DNA from 2 places in the Cytobacillus sp. FSL R5-0377 genome. Region 1 is predicted to be linked to the other one. Evidence: a T-box and tRNA genes for the amino acid it is inferred to sense, from the RefSeq annotation. Region 1 holds a T-box; the other holds one or more tRNA genes.
What was found. The T-box of region 1 lies ahead of serS (serine--tRNA ligase). A T-box ahead of a tRNA ligase gene usually reads a tRNA of that ligase, here a tRNA-Ser.

Region 1 (6,938 bases):
AAGTACCGGATTTCGGGTGTTCCAATCGTCAATAATAATGAGGAACAGAAGCTTGTTGGCATTTTGACAAACCGTGACCTCCGATTTATTCAGGACTTTTCGATAAAAATTTCAGATGTGATGACTAAAGAAAACCTTGTAACAGCCCCAGTGGGCACCACATTAGATCAAGCAGAAAAGATTCTTCAGCAGCATAAAATTGAAAAATTGCCGCTAGTAGATGATGAAGGTGTTTTAAAAGGGTTAATTACCATTAAAGATATTGAAAAAGTCATTGAGTTTCCTAACTCGGCAAAAGATGAGCGAGGACGCCTGCTCGCAGGTGCAGCGGTTGGCGTAACCGGCGATACGATGAAGCGGGTTGAAATGCTTGTGAAATCCCATGTGGATGTCATTGTTGTGGATACGGCACATGGACATTCAAAAGGCGTGCTTGATACTGTACGCGAAATCAGGAACACCTATCCGGATCTGGCCATTATTGCTGGAAACGTCGCGACTGCTGAAGCGACAAAGGATTTAATTGAAGCAGGTGCGGATATTGTGAAAGTGGGAATCGGACCAGGATCAATTTGTACAACACGTGTAGTTGCAGGTGTAGGGGTACCGCAAATCACAGCTGTCTATGATTGTGCAACTGAAGCACGCAAGCATGGCAAGTCCATTATTGCTGATGGCGGAATCAAATATTCAGGGGACATCGTGAAAGCATTGGCAGCCGGCGGACATGCTGTAATGCTTGGCAGCCTTCTTGCCGGTGTTTCAGAAAGCCCGGGAGAAACGGAAATCTTCCAGGGACGACGCTTCAAGGTGTACAGAGGAATGGGTTCTGTGGCAGCCATGGAAAAAGGCTCTAAAGACCGTTACTTCCAGGAAGATAATAAGAAGTTCGTTCCAGAGGGAATTGAAGGGCGCATTGCTTATAAAGGGCCTTTATCCGATACGATATACCAGCTTGTCGGAGGTATCCGTTCCGGAATGGGCTATTGCGGAACAAAGGATCTTCATGAGCTTCGCGAAAATGCCCAATTTATTAAAATGACTGGTGCTGGCCTGAGAGAAAGCCACCCGCATGATGTGCAGATCACAAAAGAGGCGCCAAACTACTCGCTATAACAGCACAAAGCAGGAGAGGGGAACCTTTCCTGCTTTTTTATTTGCCCCAAAAAATTGAACCTAGGAAAATATTAATGCATAACAATGAGCTAAGGCAGGCAGGAATAGGTAATTACTCTATCTATTCTTTAAATCAGAGTTATGATAAAATAACAAAAGTGTATTAAAACGTTGGAGGGCAGTAAAATTGAAGAAAACATTGTACCGTAAGTCTATCGCTGGATTCCTTGCCTTGGTCATGATATTAGGTCTTTTACCTGGTATACATAAAGCACATGCGGAGGATATTTTAAATATCAATGCCGATGCTGCTATTTTAGTAGATGCAGAGACCGGAAAGATTTTATATCAAAAAAATGCGGATAAAGTACTGGGCATTGCCAGTATGACAAAAATGATGACAGAATACCTGCTTCTTGAAGCCGTTGAAAAAGGCAAAGTAAAGTGGGATCAGGAATACGCAGTAAGTGAATATGTGTGGAAAGTATCACAGGACCGCAATCTATCAAATGTCCCATTAAGAAGAGACGGCAAATACAATATCCGTGAATTGTATGAAGCCATGGCTATCTATTCTGCAAATGGTGCAACCATTGCAATTGCAGAAACGATTGCCGGTTCAGAAACTAACTTTGTTAAAATGATGAACGAAAAAGCGGCAGAGCTTGGATTAAAGGAATATAAATTTGTAAACTCAAGCGGTTTGAACAACCGTGACTTAAAGGGATCTCCTCCTGCAGGCGGCCCTGAGGATGAAAACGTAATGTCAGCAAGAGATACAGCTATTCTGGCAAGGGAATTGATTAATCGGTTCCCGGAAGTATTAGAAACGGCAAGTACCCCTAGAAAGACCTTCAGAGAGGGTACAGATGATGAAATTAAAATGGAAAACTGGAACTGGATGCTTCCGGAGCTGGTATATGGCTATGAAGGGGCAGATGGCCTTAAAACAGGTACGACTGACTTTGCCGGATACTGCTTCACAGGTACGGCCATGAGAGATGGCAGCCGCTACATCAGCGTAGTCATGAACGCTAAAGGAGCGAATGGCCAGGCTACTTATAAATCCAGATTTGATGAAACCAAGAAGATGTTTGACTTCGGTTTCACCAACTTCACGAAAGAAGAAATCGTTCCTGCCAACTATCAGGTGAAAGGCCAGAAAACAGTGCCTGTTACAAAAGGGAAAGAAGATAAAGTGAAGATTTCTTCTAAAGATGCCATCGAAATGGTTATGAGAAATGGGGAAAAGGAAAACTTTAAACCCGTTCTTGTTCTGGATAAAAAGAAATTAAATGAAAATGGTGAATTGACTGCTCCTATTAAAAAGGGAGAAAAAGTCGGCTACTTAACGATCGAATCCAAAGAGGGCGGGAAGCTGGAATTCCTTTCTGATAAAGGCAAAGACAATATCCAGGTGGATGTTGTTGCCGCTGAAAGTGTTGAAAAAGCAAACTGGTTCGTGCTGACTATGCGCTCTATCGGAGGTTTCTTCGGTGATCTATGGGGCAGTGTTTCCTCAACTGTAAAAGGTTGGTTTTAAGAAAAAGGGCTTTCCTGTCTTGACAGGAGCCCTTTTTCATTGCATATTTTCAATAGGGAAAATTCCGAGTAAAGAATTCTATTTTCCTTTTTTTGAAAAGTTATTTTTCTCATAATATTTAACCCATCCAAAGCAGATGGTATTTACGAAGGGGGATAAACATGAAGACAGGTACAGATCGTGTTAAACGGGGAATGGCAGAAATGCAAAAAGGCGGCGTCATTATGGACGTTGTTAACGCTGAGCAGGCGAAAATCGCAGAAGAAGCTGGTGCAGTAGCAGTTATGGCACTAGAGCGTGTTCCTTCTGATATCCGTGCAGCCGGCGGTGTAGCACGTATGGCAGATCCGCGTATTATGGAAGAAGTAATGGGAGCGGTTTCCATCCCGGTAATGGCAAAAGCACGTATTGGCCATATTGTAGAAGCGCGTTTGCTTGAAGCGATGGGTGTCGATTACATAGATGAGAGTGAAGTGTTAACTCCTGCTGATGAAGAATACCACTTGAATAAAAGGGACTACACTGTTCCGTTCGTTTGCGGATGCCGTGATTTAGGGGAAGCTGCACGCCGTATTGGCGAAGGTGCTTCCATGCTTCGCACAAAGGGTGAGCCAGGAACTGGAAACATTGTGGAAGCTGTTCGCCATATCCGCAAGGTGAATGCACAGGTTCGCAAGGTTGTCGGCATGAATGAAGATGAGTTAATGACAGAAGCTAAGCTTCTGGGAGCGCCATATGAGCTTCTTTTGGAAATCAAGAGCCTTGGACGCCTTCCAGTCGTAAACTTCGCAGCAGGCGGCGTTGCAACACCTGCAGATGCGGCTTTAATGATGGAGCTTGGTGCTGACGGTGTGTTCGTAGGATCAGGTATCTTCAAATCTGAAAACCCTGCGAAATTTGCCCGTGCGATTGTTGAAGCAACTACACATTATCAGGACTACAAATTAATCGCTGAACTTTCAAAAGAACTAGGCACACCAATGAAGGGAATTGAAATTTCTTCATTGGCTCCTGAAGCTCGTATGCAGGAGCGCGGCTGGTAAGGAGAATTGAACATGATAAAGGTTGGAGTATTGGGGCTGCAGGGTGCGGTCAGAGAGCATGTTCTATCAGTAGAAGCATGCGGCGCCGAAGCTGTGGTCATTAAACGCAAAGAGCAGCTTAATGAGGTGGACGGGCTTATCCTGCCTGGAGGCGAGAGCACGACCATGAGACGCCTCATTGATAAATATGATTTCATGGACAGCCTTAAGGAGTTTGCACAGTCAGGAAAGCCGATGTTCGGGACATGTGCAGGGCTTATCCTCCTTGCAAACCATATTGTCGGTTATAATGAGCCTCATATCGGTGTGATGGATGTCCGGGTGGAAAGAAACTCATTCGGGCGCCAGCGTGAAAGCTTTGAGGCGGATCTTGATATTGCCGGAGTAGCAGAGGACTTTGCGGCAGTCTTTATTCGTGCGCCGCATATTGTCGAGGCGGGGGAGAATGTTGAAATCCTGGCCAAGCATAACGGCCGGATTGTGGCTGCACGTGAAGGCAGATTCCTCGGATGCTCTTTCCATCCCGAACTGACGGATGACCATCGACTGACGGGCTATTTTGTTAAAATGATCAAAGAGTCCAAGTCATTAGCAATTTGAATAAATTGGTTGCAAATGGAACATAATTGTAGTACATTATGAATTACAAAATTCTTATAGCTTAAAAGCAATGAGAGGAACTAGTAACAGGAACTTTGTTCTGTAGAGAGCCGGTGGCTGGTGAAAACCGGTGAATAAACCCTGTGAATCCATCCTCGAGCAAAGCATGGAACACCCGGTATTTTCCGGGAAAAGTAAATGCTTTCGGTTAAAACCGTTATGGATTTAAGGTGGAAAGCTTATGCTTTCAACTAGGGTGGCAACGCGGGTAACTCTCGTCCCTTTTGGGGGACGGGAGTTTTTTGTGTTCCAAATTATTTTTCAGGAGGTAGTAAACATGCTGGACATTAAATTTTTAAGGGCTAATTTTGAAGAAGTGAAAAATAAGCTTCAGCATCGCGGAGAGGATTTAACCGATCTCGGAAAATTCGAGGATCTGGATGTGAAAAGACGCGAATTGATTGTCGAAGCCGAACAGCTGAAGAGCAAAAGGAATGAAGTATCCCAGCAGGTTGCAGCCTTAAAGCGTGATAAGCAGGATGCAGACCATTTAATTACAGAAATGAGAGAAGTCGGCGATAAGATCAAGGCATTGGATGAGGAGCTCCGCAAGGTTGAGGAGGAATTGGACCAATTGCTGTTAAGTATCCCGAACATCCCGCATGAAAGCGTGCCTGTCGGTGAAACAGAAGATGATAATGTCGAAGTCCGCAAATGGGGCGAAGTTCGTGAATTTGATTTTGAGCCAAAGCCGCACTGGGATGTAGCAACAGATCTTGACCTGCTTGATTTCGAGCGTGCCAGCAAAGTAACCGGCAGCCGCTTTGTATTCTACAAAGGCCTTGGAGCCCGCCTTGAGCGTGCACTATTCAACTTCATGCTTGATTTGCACACAGACGAGCATGGCTATAAGGAAGTTCTGCCTCCGTACATGGTCAACCGTGCCAGCATGACAGGAACAGGACAGCTTCCGAAATTTGAAGAAGATGCTTTCCTGATTGAAAGCGAGGATTACTTCCTTATTCCAACTGCAGAGGTGCCTGTCACTAATATGCATAGAGAAGAAATTCTGAATGCTGATGAGCTTCCGATTAACTATGCTGCATTTAGTGCATGCTTCCGTTCTGAAGCAGGCTCTGCCGGCCGTGACACTCGAGGGCTGATCCGCCAGCACCAGTTCAATAAAGTAGAGCTTGTAAAGTTTGTGAAGCCGGAAGAGTCTTATGATGAGCTGGAGAAGCTGACTGGACACGCAGAAAAGGTACTTCAGCTGCTTGGCCTGCCATACCGTGTTATGAGCATGTGCACAGGAGATCTTGGATTCACAGCTGCGAAGAAATATGATATCGAGGTCTGGATCCCAAGCTATAACACATACCGTGAAATTTCTTCTTGCAGTAACTTTGAAGGATTCCAGGCAAGACGTGCGAATATCCGCTTCCGCCGCGAGGCAAAAGGCAAGCCGGAGCATGTGCATACACTGAATGGATCTGGCCTTGCGATCGGCCGCACGGTGGCAGCCATTCTGGAAAATTACCAGCAGGCTGACGGAAGTGTCATCATTCCTGAAGTACTGCGTCCATATATGGGCAATCGTGAGGTCATTAAGCCTTAATGGAAGTTTGGAGCGGATTTTTCATCCGCTCTTTTTTTATAAAATGATGTTGACATCTTTTTAAAAGGGTGTTATAGTATTTCTTGTCGATGCGGAGGAATACCCAAGTCTGGCTGAAGGGATCGGTCTTGAAAACCGACAGGCGGGTCAAACCGCGCAGGGGTTCGAATCCCCTTTCCTCCTCCATTTTAATTGACATCTAACACGCGCATAAAAATTGGAGATACATAAAACCGCTGATAGCATCAGCGGTTTTTTTGTATATAATTCTTGACCCTTGCCTCTTCAGGGTATTCGGAACTCTCCGAACCAATGAACAGAAAAAAACCGCCAAATGGCGGTTATTTCTTCAATAATTGAGTTTGCCTTAAGAAGTAAGAAATGCGCTCCACTATTGGCTCAATGGATTGCTCATTCTGAATGATATCATAGTCATTGATATTCAGGCGCAGGACCGGGCAAGCATTAAAACTGTTGATCCACTTTTCATAGCGCTGGTGCATTTCTTCCCAGTAAGAAATTGGTGTCTGCTGCTCCATTGGACGGCCGCGCTCCTGGATGCGGGAAAGAATGTCATCTAGCGAGCCTTCCAGATAAATAAGCAAATCAGGATGCGGGAAGTATGGTGTCATCACCATCGCATCAAATAAGCTGGTATATGTTTCGTAATCGACTTTGGACATCGTGCCTTTTTCGTAATGCATTTTCGCAAAGATGCCTGTGTCTTCATAAATGGAACGGTCCTGAACAAAGCCGCCGCCATATTCGAAAATGCGCTTCTGATCCTTGAAGCGTTCAGCCAGGAAGTAAACCTGCAGGTGAAAGCTCCAGCGGTTGAAATCCGCATAGAATTTATCAAGGTAAGGATTAGTATCAACCTTTTCGAAAGAGGTTCGGAACCCCAGGGCGTCCGCCAGCGCATTGGTCATTGTTGATTTTCCGACTCCAACGGTTCCGGCAATGGTGATGACGGCGTTCGAAGGAATCTCATATTTTTGCCTTAGATTCATAAGTGTATGCT
Region 2 (6,938 bases), 470 kb from region 1:
CTTCGTTCCCTCCAGAGTGGATCCTGAGTACGGCGGGACACGAGAAATCCCGTCGGAAGCAGGGAGGACCATCTCCCAAGGCTAAATACTCCCTAGTGACCGATAGTGAACCAGTACCGTGAGGGAAAGGTGAAAAGCACCCCGGAAGGGGAGTGAAAGAGATCCTGAAACCGTGTGCCTACAAGTAGTTAGAGCCCGTTAATGGGTGATAGCGTGCCTTTTGTAGAATGAACCGGCGAGTTACGATTACATGCGAGGTTAAGTTGAGAAGACGGAGCCGCAGCGAAAGCGAGTCTGAATAGGGCGAATGAGTATGTGGTCGTAGACCCGAAACCAGGTGATCTACCCATGTCCAGGGTGAAGTCCAGGTAACACTGGATGGAGGCCCGAACCCACGCACGTTGAAAAGTGCGGGGATGAGGTGTGGGTAGCGGAGAAATTCCAATCGAACTTGGAGATAGCTGGTTCTCTCCGAAATAGCTTTAGGGCTAGCCTCATGTAGTAAGAGTCTTGGAGGTAGAGCACTGTTTGGACTAGGGGCCCCCATCGGGTTACCGAATTCAGACAAACTCCGAATGCCAAAGACTTATCCATGGGAGTCAGACTGCGAGTGATAAGATCCGTAGTCAAGAGGGAAACAGCCCAGACCACCAGCTAAGGTCCCAAAGTATACGTTAAGTGGAAAAGGATGTGGAGTTGCTTAGACAACCAGGATGTTGGCTTAGAAGCAGCCACCATTTAAAGAGTGCGTAATAGCTCACTGGTCGAGTGACTCCGCGCCGAAAATGTACCGGGGCTAAACGTATCACCGAAGCTGTGGATTGACATCTTTCGATGTCAGTGGTAGGAGAGCGTTCTAAGGGCGTTGAAGCCAGACCGCAAGGACTGGTGGAGCGCTTAGAAGTGAGAATGCCGGTATGAGTAGCGAAAGATGGGTGAGAATCCCATCCACCGAATGCCTAAGGTTTCCTGAGGAAGGCTCGTCCGCTCAGGGTTAGTCGGGACCTAAGCCGAGGCTGAAAAGCGTAGGCGATGGACAACAGGTTGATATTCCTGTACCACCTCTTTACCGTTTGAGCAATGGGGGGACGCAGGAGGATAGGGTAAGCGCGCTGCTGGATTAGCGCGTCCAAGCAGTTAGGCCGGTAACGAGGCAAATCCCGTTACCACATAGGCTGAGCTGTGACGGCGAGGGAAATTTAGTACCGAAGTTCCTGATTCCACACTGCCAAGAAAAGCCTCTAGCGAGGGAAAAGGTGCCCGTACCGCAAACCGACACAGGTAGGCGAGGAGAGAATCCTAAGGTGAGCGAGAGAACTCTCGTTAAGGAACTCGGCAAAATGACCCCGTAACTTCGGGAGAAGGGGTGCTCATTAGGGTGAATAGCCCTGATGAGCCGCAGTGAATAGGCCCAGGCGACTGTTTAGCAAAAACACAGGTCTCTGCGAAGCCGCAAGGCGAAGTATAGGGGCTGACGCCTGCCCGGTGCTGGAAGGTTAAGAGGAGAGGTTAGCGCAAGCGAAGCTTTGAATCGAAGCCCCAGTAAACGGCGGCCGTAACTATAACGGTCCTAAGGTAGCGAAATTCCTTGTCGGGTAAGTTCCGACCCGCACGAAAGGCGTAACGATCTGGGCACTGTCTCAACGAGAGACTCGGTGAAATTATAGTACCTGTGAAGATGCAGGTTACCCGCGACAGGACGGAAAGACCCCGTGGAGCTTTACTGTAGCCTGATATTGAATTTTGGTACAGCTTGTACAGGATAGGTAGGAGCCTGAGAAGCCGGAGCGCCAGCTTCGGTGGAGGCGTCGGTGGGATACTACCCTGGCTGTATTGAAATTCTAACCCGCGCCCCTTATCGGGGCGGGAGACAGTGTCAGGTGGGCAGTTTGACTGGGGCGGTCGCCTCCTAAAAAGTAACGGAGGCGCCCAAAGGTTCCCTCAGAATGGTTGGAAATCATTCGCAGAGTGTAAAGGCACAAGGGAGCTTGACTGCGAGACCTACAAGTCGAGCAGGGACGAAAGTCGGGCTTAGTGATCCGGTGGTTCCGCATGGAAGGGCCATCGCTCAACGGATAAAAGCTACCCCGGGGATAACAGGCTTATCTCCCCCAAGAGTCCACATCGACGGGGAGGTTTGGCACCTCGATGTCGGCTCATCGCATCCTGGGGCTGTAGTCGGTCCCAAGGGTTGGGCTGTTCGCCCATTAAAGCGGTACGCGAGCTGGGTTCAGAACGTCGTGAGACAGTTCGGTCCCTATCCGTCGTGGGCGCAGGAAATTTGAGAGGAGCTGTCCTTAGTACGAGAGGACCGGGATGGACGCACCGCTGGTGTACCAGTTGTCTTGCCAAAGGCATCGCTGGGTAGCTATGTGCGGAAGGGATAAGTGCTGAAAGCATCTAAGCATGAAGCCCCCCTCGAGATGAGATTTCCCATAGCGTCAAGCTAGTAAGATCCCTGAAAGATGATCAGGTTGATAGGTCAGAGGTGGAAGCGTGGCGACATGTGGAGCTGACTGATACTAATCGATCGAGGACTTAACCAAAATGAAAAGCGGAGGCGACTGTTCAACTTCGAGAGAAGTTAGGAGCCGAAGCTAGACAAGTCATTGGTGAATACTCGGCAAAATGCTTCTTCATACATTATCTAGTTTTGAGGGAACGAAGTTTCTTCAACCAAATAGTCCGGTGGCGATAGCGAGAAGGTCACACCCGTTCCCATACCGAACACGGAAGTTAAGCTTCTCAGCGCCGATGGTAGTTGGGGGCTGTCCCCCTGTGAGAGTAGGACGCTGCCGGGCAACCCTGTTTGGGTAACTTTATATGGCCCCTTGGTCAAGCGGTTAAGACACCGCCCTTTCACGGCGGTAACACGGGTTCGAATCCCGTAGGGGTCACCACTTTGGAGGATTAGCTCAGCTGGGAGAGCATCTGCCTTACAAGCAGAGGGTCGGCGGTTCGATCCCGTCATCCTCCACCATAACTCCTGAATGAGCAAAATGCTCTTCAAAGAGGTATGAGCCATTAGCTCAGTCGGTAGAGCAGATTGCAGCATCAGTGAGATTCATCATCTGAATAGCAATCTGTGACAAAGCACGCAGGGCTTTGGAACATCTGACCTGGAAGTTTCAGGATTTAGGCAACGTAATTTTAGTGAGAGCCATTAGCTCAGTCGGTAGAGCATCTGACTTTTAATCAGAGGGTCGAAGGTTCGAGTCCTTCATGGCTCACCATTTTAATTTCATATTGCGGGTGTGGCGGAATTGGCAGACGCACCAGACTTAGGATCTGGCGCCGCAAGGCGTGGGGGTTCGACTCCCTTCACCCGCACCATTTTAAGCGGAAGTAGTTCAGTGGTAGAACATCACCTTGCCAAGGTGGGGGTCGCGGGTTCGAATCCCGTCTTCCGCTCCATTATTTTGCGCCCGTAGCTCAATTGGATAGAGCGTTTGACTACGGATCAAAAGGTTAGGGGTTCGACTCCTCTCGGGCGCGCCATATTACGGGGAGTAGCTCAGCTTGGTAGAGCACTTGGTTTGGGACCAAGGGGTCGCAGGTTCGAATCCTGTCTTCCCGACCAGCGACACTTCTTTTACATGGGGCCTTAGCTCAGCTGGGAGAGCGCCTGCTTTGCACGCAGGAGGTCAGCGGTTCGATCCCGCTAGGCTCCACCATAAAATATATAATCATTTCGGCGGTGTAGCTCAGCTGGCTAGAGCGTACGGTTCATACCCGTGAGGTCGGGGGTTCGATCCCCTCCGCCGCTACCAATATGATTATCTTATACAACATTGGAGGAATACCCAAGTCCGGCTGAAGGGATCGGTCTTGAAAACCGACAGGCGGGTCAAACCGCGCAGGGGTTCGAATCCCCTTTCCTCCTCCATATTTTCTTTAATATTATTGTCGCGGGGCGGTTATATCACCGAATAAGCTGCGATGAAATGCTTGATGTGAGCATAGACAAATCACATAAATAATACTATCGCGGGGTGGAGCAGTCCGGTAGCTCGTCGGGCTCATAACCCGAAGGTCGCAGGTTCAAATCCTGCCCCCGCAATCCGGTCCGGTAGTTCAGTTGGTTAGAATGCCTGCCTGTCACGCAGGAGGTCGCGGGTTCGAGTCCCGTCCGGACCGCCATTTTTACAAAGAGATATAAGCTTTGGCTCAGTAGCTCAGTCGGTAGAGGATTTTAAAAGAATGCAGCTGCGAAGCTTTTCATCATCGAATAGCATGCTTTTAAAATCTGCGACAAAGAACGCATGGCTTTGAAGCACATTTATTTAGATTTAGGGATATAATATTATTTTGGCTCAGTAGCTCAGTCGGTAGAGCAAAGGACTGAAAATCCTTGTGTCGGCGGTTCGATTCCGTCCTGAGCCACCATTTTCTTAGTCTTTACAGACTTGGAGGGGTAGCGAAGTGGCTAAACGCGGCGGACTGTAAATCCGCTCCTTCGGGTTCGGCAGTTCGAATCTGCCCCCCTCCACCATTGATATAGGGGTATAGTTTAATGGTAAAACGAAGGTCTCCAAAACCTTTGATGTGGGTTCGATTCCTACTACCCCTGCCAGTAGGATAGTGGCGGTTGTGGCGAAGTGGTTAACGCATCGGATTGTGGCTCCGACATTCGTGGGTTCGATTCCCATCAATCGCCCCATTATTCTTTTAAATTGCATTATTATTGGGCTATAGCCAAGCGGTAAGGCACCGGACTTTGACTCCGTCACTCGCAGGTTCGAATCCTGCTAGCCCAGCCATTTTTTTTAAGGCAGCATAGCCAAGTGGTAAGGCAGAGGTCTGCAAAACCTCCATCCCCGGTTCAAATCCGGGTGTTGCCTCCAACTTATATTCCTTACAAAGCGGGTGTAGTTTAGTGGTAAAACCTCAGCCTTCCAAGCTGATGATGAGGGTTCGATTCCCTTCACCCGCTCCAACACATATGGGCCTATAGCTCAGCTGGTTAGAGCGCACGCCTGATAAGCGTGAGGTCGATGGTTCGAGTCCATTTAGGCCCACCATTATACATACCATTTTCAAACTAATTCCAATAGGGATTAGTTTTTTTATATATGTGAAACTTCTTGAGTTTAGTCTGGCCATTCTAATTTTCGTTTATATTATCTTCTAAATCTTTCACTCTCTTTTCAAGTTTCTTAACTTTACCATCTGAAAATAATGCAAAAGAGAACGCACCCGCAGCTAATGAAAAAGCTAAAATCACGAAAGCATCCAAAATAGTCACCCCAATTTTAATTAATTTCTTAACTTGCGTTTAGTTTAAGAACAATAGTTTACATCCCTCAAAATCATTTTAACATAAAATACCATCTTACAAGCTTGAAATTCTATGATCATTATAGGACTTCTGGTAAGTGACTTTTTGTGAACTATTTGTGAACCTATATGCTTACCAGAGCACTGTTCAATAGAGATAACCCTTGGTACTACAGTGTTTAACCAAAATTGCAGGCCTTTTGCTTTGAAGATATATGAAAAAAGTGTGATTCAATTCACTTTTATGAAAACCCTTCTCAACTATGATGTAGGTAACAAAGCTAAGGAGCTGATGGAAGGTGGATGCACGAAAAGTGAACCAGAGCAGTTCAAAGGAACATAACTCTCTAAAGGGTACGTTCTTTTCAGTTACAGTTGTAGGGCTTGGGATCTTTGTTACTTATTTAATAGTGTATGGCCTGTATATGGCCAGATTATAGGGGGGATACAAAATGATGCATCGGTCAGAGAAGATATGGCTGATTCTAAGCTTTGGGATGATTATTGGATTCATGCTGATTACGGGCTACCAGACATTCGCCCTGGAGCTGGGGCCGCCGAGCTATGGAGAGCGAATTGATCCGCAGAAAGTGGATGAAACAGCACCGTTCGATAATCCAGGGATTAAGAAGATAGGCGAGAAAGAGTATGAAGTAGTCATGACGCTTCAGGTATTCAGCTTTACCCCAAATGAAATTGAGGTGCCTGCCGGATCAACAGTTCATTTTACATTGACGTCAAAAGATGTCGTTCATGGGTTTCAGGTTGCAGAAACTAACTTAAATGCTATGGTAGTACCTGGCTATGTACAAAAGATCACTCAGAAATTTGATAAGCCAGGTGAATATTTAGTACTTTGCAATGAGTACTGCGGTGCGGGCCATCAGATGATGAGCACGACCATTACGGTGAAATAAAGGGGTGATAGACAGTGGAAACAGTTATTAAGCAATCTGGAAGAACACAAGTTATTAAGGATAAAGCAAATAAAATTATGGGAATTAGCCTTGAGGATGCAAAATTAACGAAATCATATTTATCTGTTGCTTTCCTGGCCATCCTTTTGGGAGGAATACTTGGATTGCTGCAAGGCCTGAATCGGGCTGGAATGTTTGAATTGCCGGCATGGCTGAATTATTATCAGGTACTTACAGCTCATGGCCTTCTGCTGGTAGTCGTACTGTCGGCTTTCTTCACAATCGGATACTTCTATGCCGGGTTATCCCATACACTGGGCGGCCTGCTTCCTAAGGTCAGAAAGATGGCATGGATTGGCTTCTGGATGAAGATTTTCGGATTTGTCCTAGCGGTGATTCCGATTTTAATGAATGAAGCATCAGTTATGTATACATTCTATCCGCCAATGGCTGCTTCACCCATTTTCTATATAGGATTAGTATTTATCGTATTGGGTGTTTGGATGGGCGCCTTTGGTGCTTTCATCAATGTGGCCAGCTGGAGAAAGAGGAATCCGGGCCAGCATATACCGATCCTTTCTTTCTTTGCAACCGGGGTCTTTGTTCTCTTATTCTTCGGCAGCATACCTGTAGCGATTGAAGTCTTTACGATTATCCCATGGGCTTTTGGGTGGGTGGAGACAATTAATGTAATGGTTGCACGCACTTTGTTCTGGGCTTTCGGACACACGCTGGTTAACATCT

Region 2: it encodes a tRNA-Ser, which carries the amino acid that the T-box ahead of serS (serine--tRNA ligase) is inferred to sense. The anticodon was not compared.

What each region holds. Positions count from the first base shown of each region.
Region 1 is NZ_JBBORA010000001.1:2,444,185-2,451,122, reverse strand. It holds gene guaB (IMP dehydrogenase) at 1-1,116, shown strand, start outside; gene NSQ49_RS12685 (D-alanyl-D-alanine carboxypeptidase family protein) at 1,304-2,659, shown strand; gene pdxS (pyridoxal 5'-phosphate synthase lyase subunit PdxS) at 2,821-3,702, shown strand; gene pdxT (pyridoxal 5'-phosphate synthase glutaminase subunit PdxT) at 3,715-4,302, shown strand; T-box leader at 4,364-4,588, shown strand; gene serS (serine--tRNA ligase) at 4,640-5,917, shown strand; tRNA gene NSQ49_RS12665 (tRNA-Ser) at 6,011-6,103, shown strand; gene NSQ49_RS12660 (deoxynucleoside kinase) at 6,259-6,927, opposite strand; gene NSQ49_RS12655 (deoxynucleoside kinase) at 6,924-6,938, opposite strand, start outside.
Region 2 is NZ_JBBORA010000001.1:1,974,885-1,981,822, reverse strand. It holds rRNA gene NSQ49_RS10215 (23S ribosomal RNA) at 1-2,546, shown strand, start outside; rRNA gene rrf (5S ribosomal RNA) at 2,685-2,801, shown strand; tRNA gene NSQ49_RS10205 (tRNA-Glu) at 2,826-2,900, shown strand; tRNA gene NSQ49_RS10200 (tRNA-Val) at 2,905-2,980, shown strand; tRNA gene NSQ49_RS10195 (tRNA-Lys) at 3,158-3,233, shown strand; tRNA gene NSQ49_RS10190 (tRNA-Leu) at 3,249-3,333, shown strand; tRNA gene NSQ49_RS10185 (tRNA-Gly) at 3,340-3,414, shown strand; tRNA gene NSQ49_RS10180 (tRNA-Arg) at 3,422-3,498, shown strand; tRNA gene NSQ49_RS10175 (tRNA-Pro) at 3,504-3,580, shown strand; tRNA gene NSQ49_RS10170 (tRNA-Ala) at 3,599-3,674, shown strand; tRNA gene NSQ49_RS10165 (tRNA-Met) at 3,694-3,770, shown strand; tRNA gene NSQ49_RS10160 (tRNA-Ser) at 3,794-3,886, shown strand; tRNA gene NSQ49_RS10155 (tRNA-Met) at 3,987-4,060, shown strand; tRNA gene NSQ49_RS10150 (tRNA-Asp) at 4,064-4,140, shown strand; tRNA gene NSQ49_RS10145 (tRNA-Phe) at 4,311-4,386, shown strand; tRNA gene NSQ49_RS10140 (tRNA-Tyr) at 4,409-4,492, shown strand; tRNA gene NSQ49_RS10135 (tRNA-Trp) at 4,500-4,573, shown strand; tRNA gene NSQ49_RS10130 (tRNA-His) at 4,585-4,660, shown strand; tRNA gene NSQ49_RS10125 (tRNA-Gln) at 4,686-4,760, shown strand; tRNA gene NSQ49_RS10120 (tRNA-Cys) at 4,771-4,844, shown strand; tRNA gene NSQ49_RS10115 (tRNA-Gly) at 4,863-4,936, shown strand; tRNA gene NSQ49_RS10110 (tRNA-Ile) at 4,945-5,021, shown strand; gene NSQ49_RS10105 (hypothetical protein) at 5,105-5,236, opposite strand; gene NSQ49_RS10100 (cytochrome c oxidase subunit 2A) at 5,577-5,717, shown strand; gene NSQ49_RS10095 (cytochrome c oxidase subunit II) at 5,730-6,194, shown strand; gene NSQ49_RS10090 (cbb3-type cytochrome c oxidase subunit I) at 6,209-6,938, shown strand, end outside.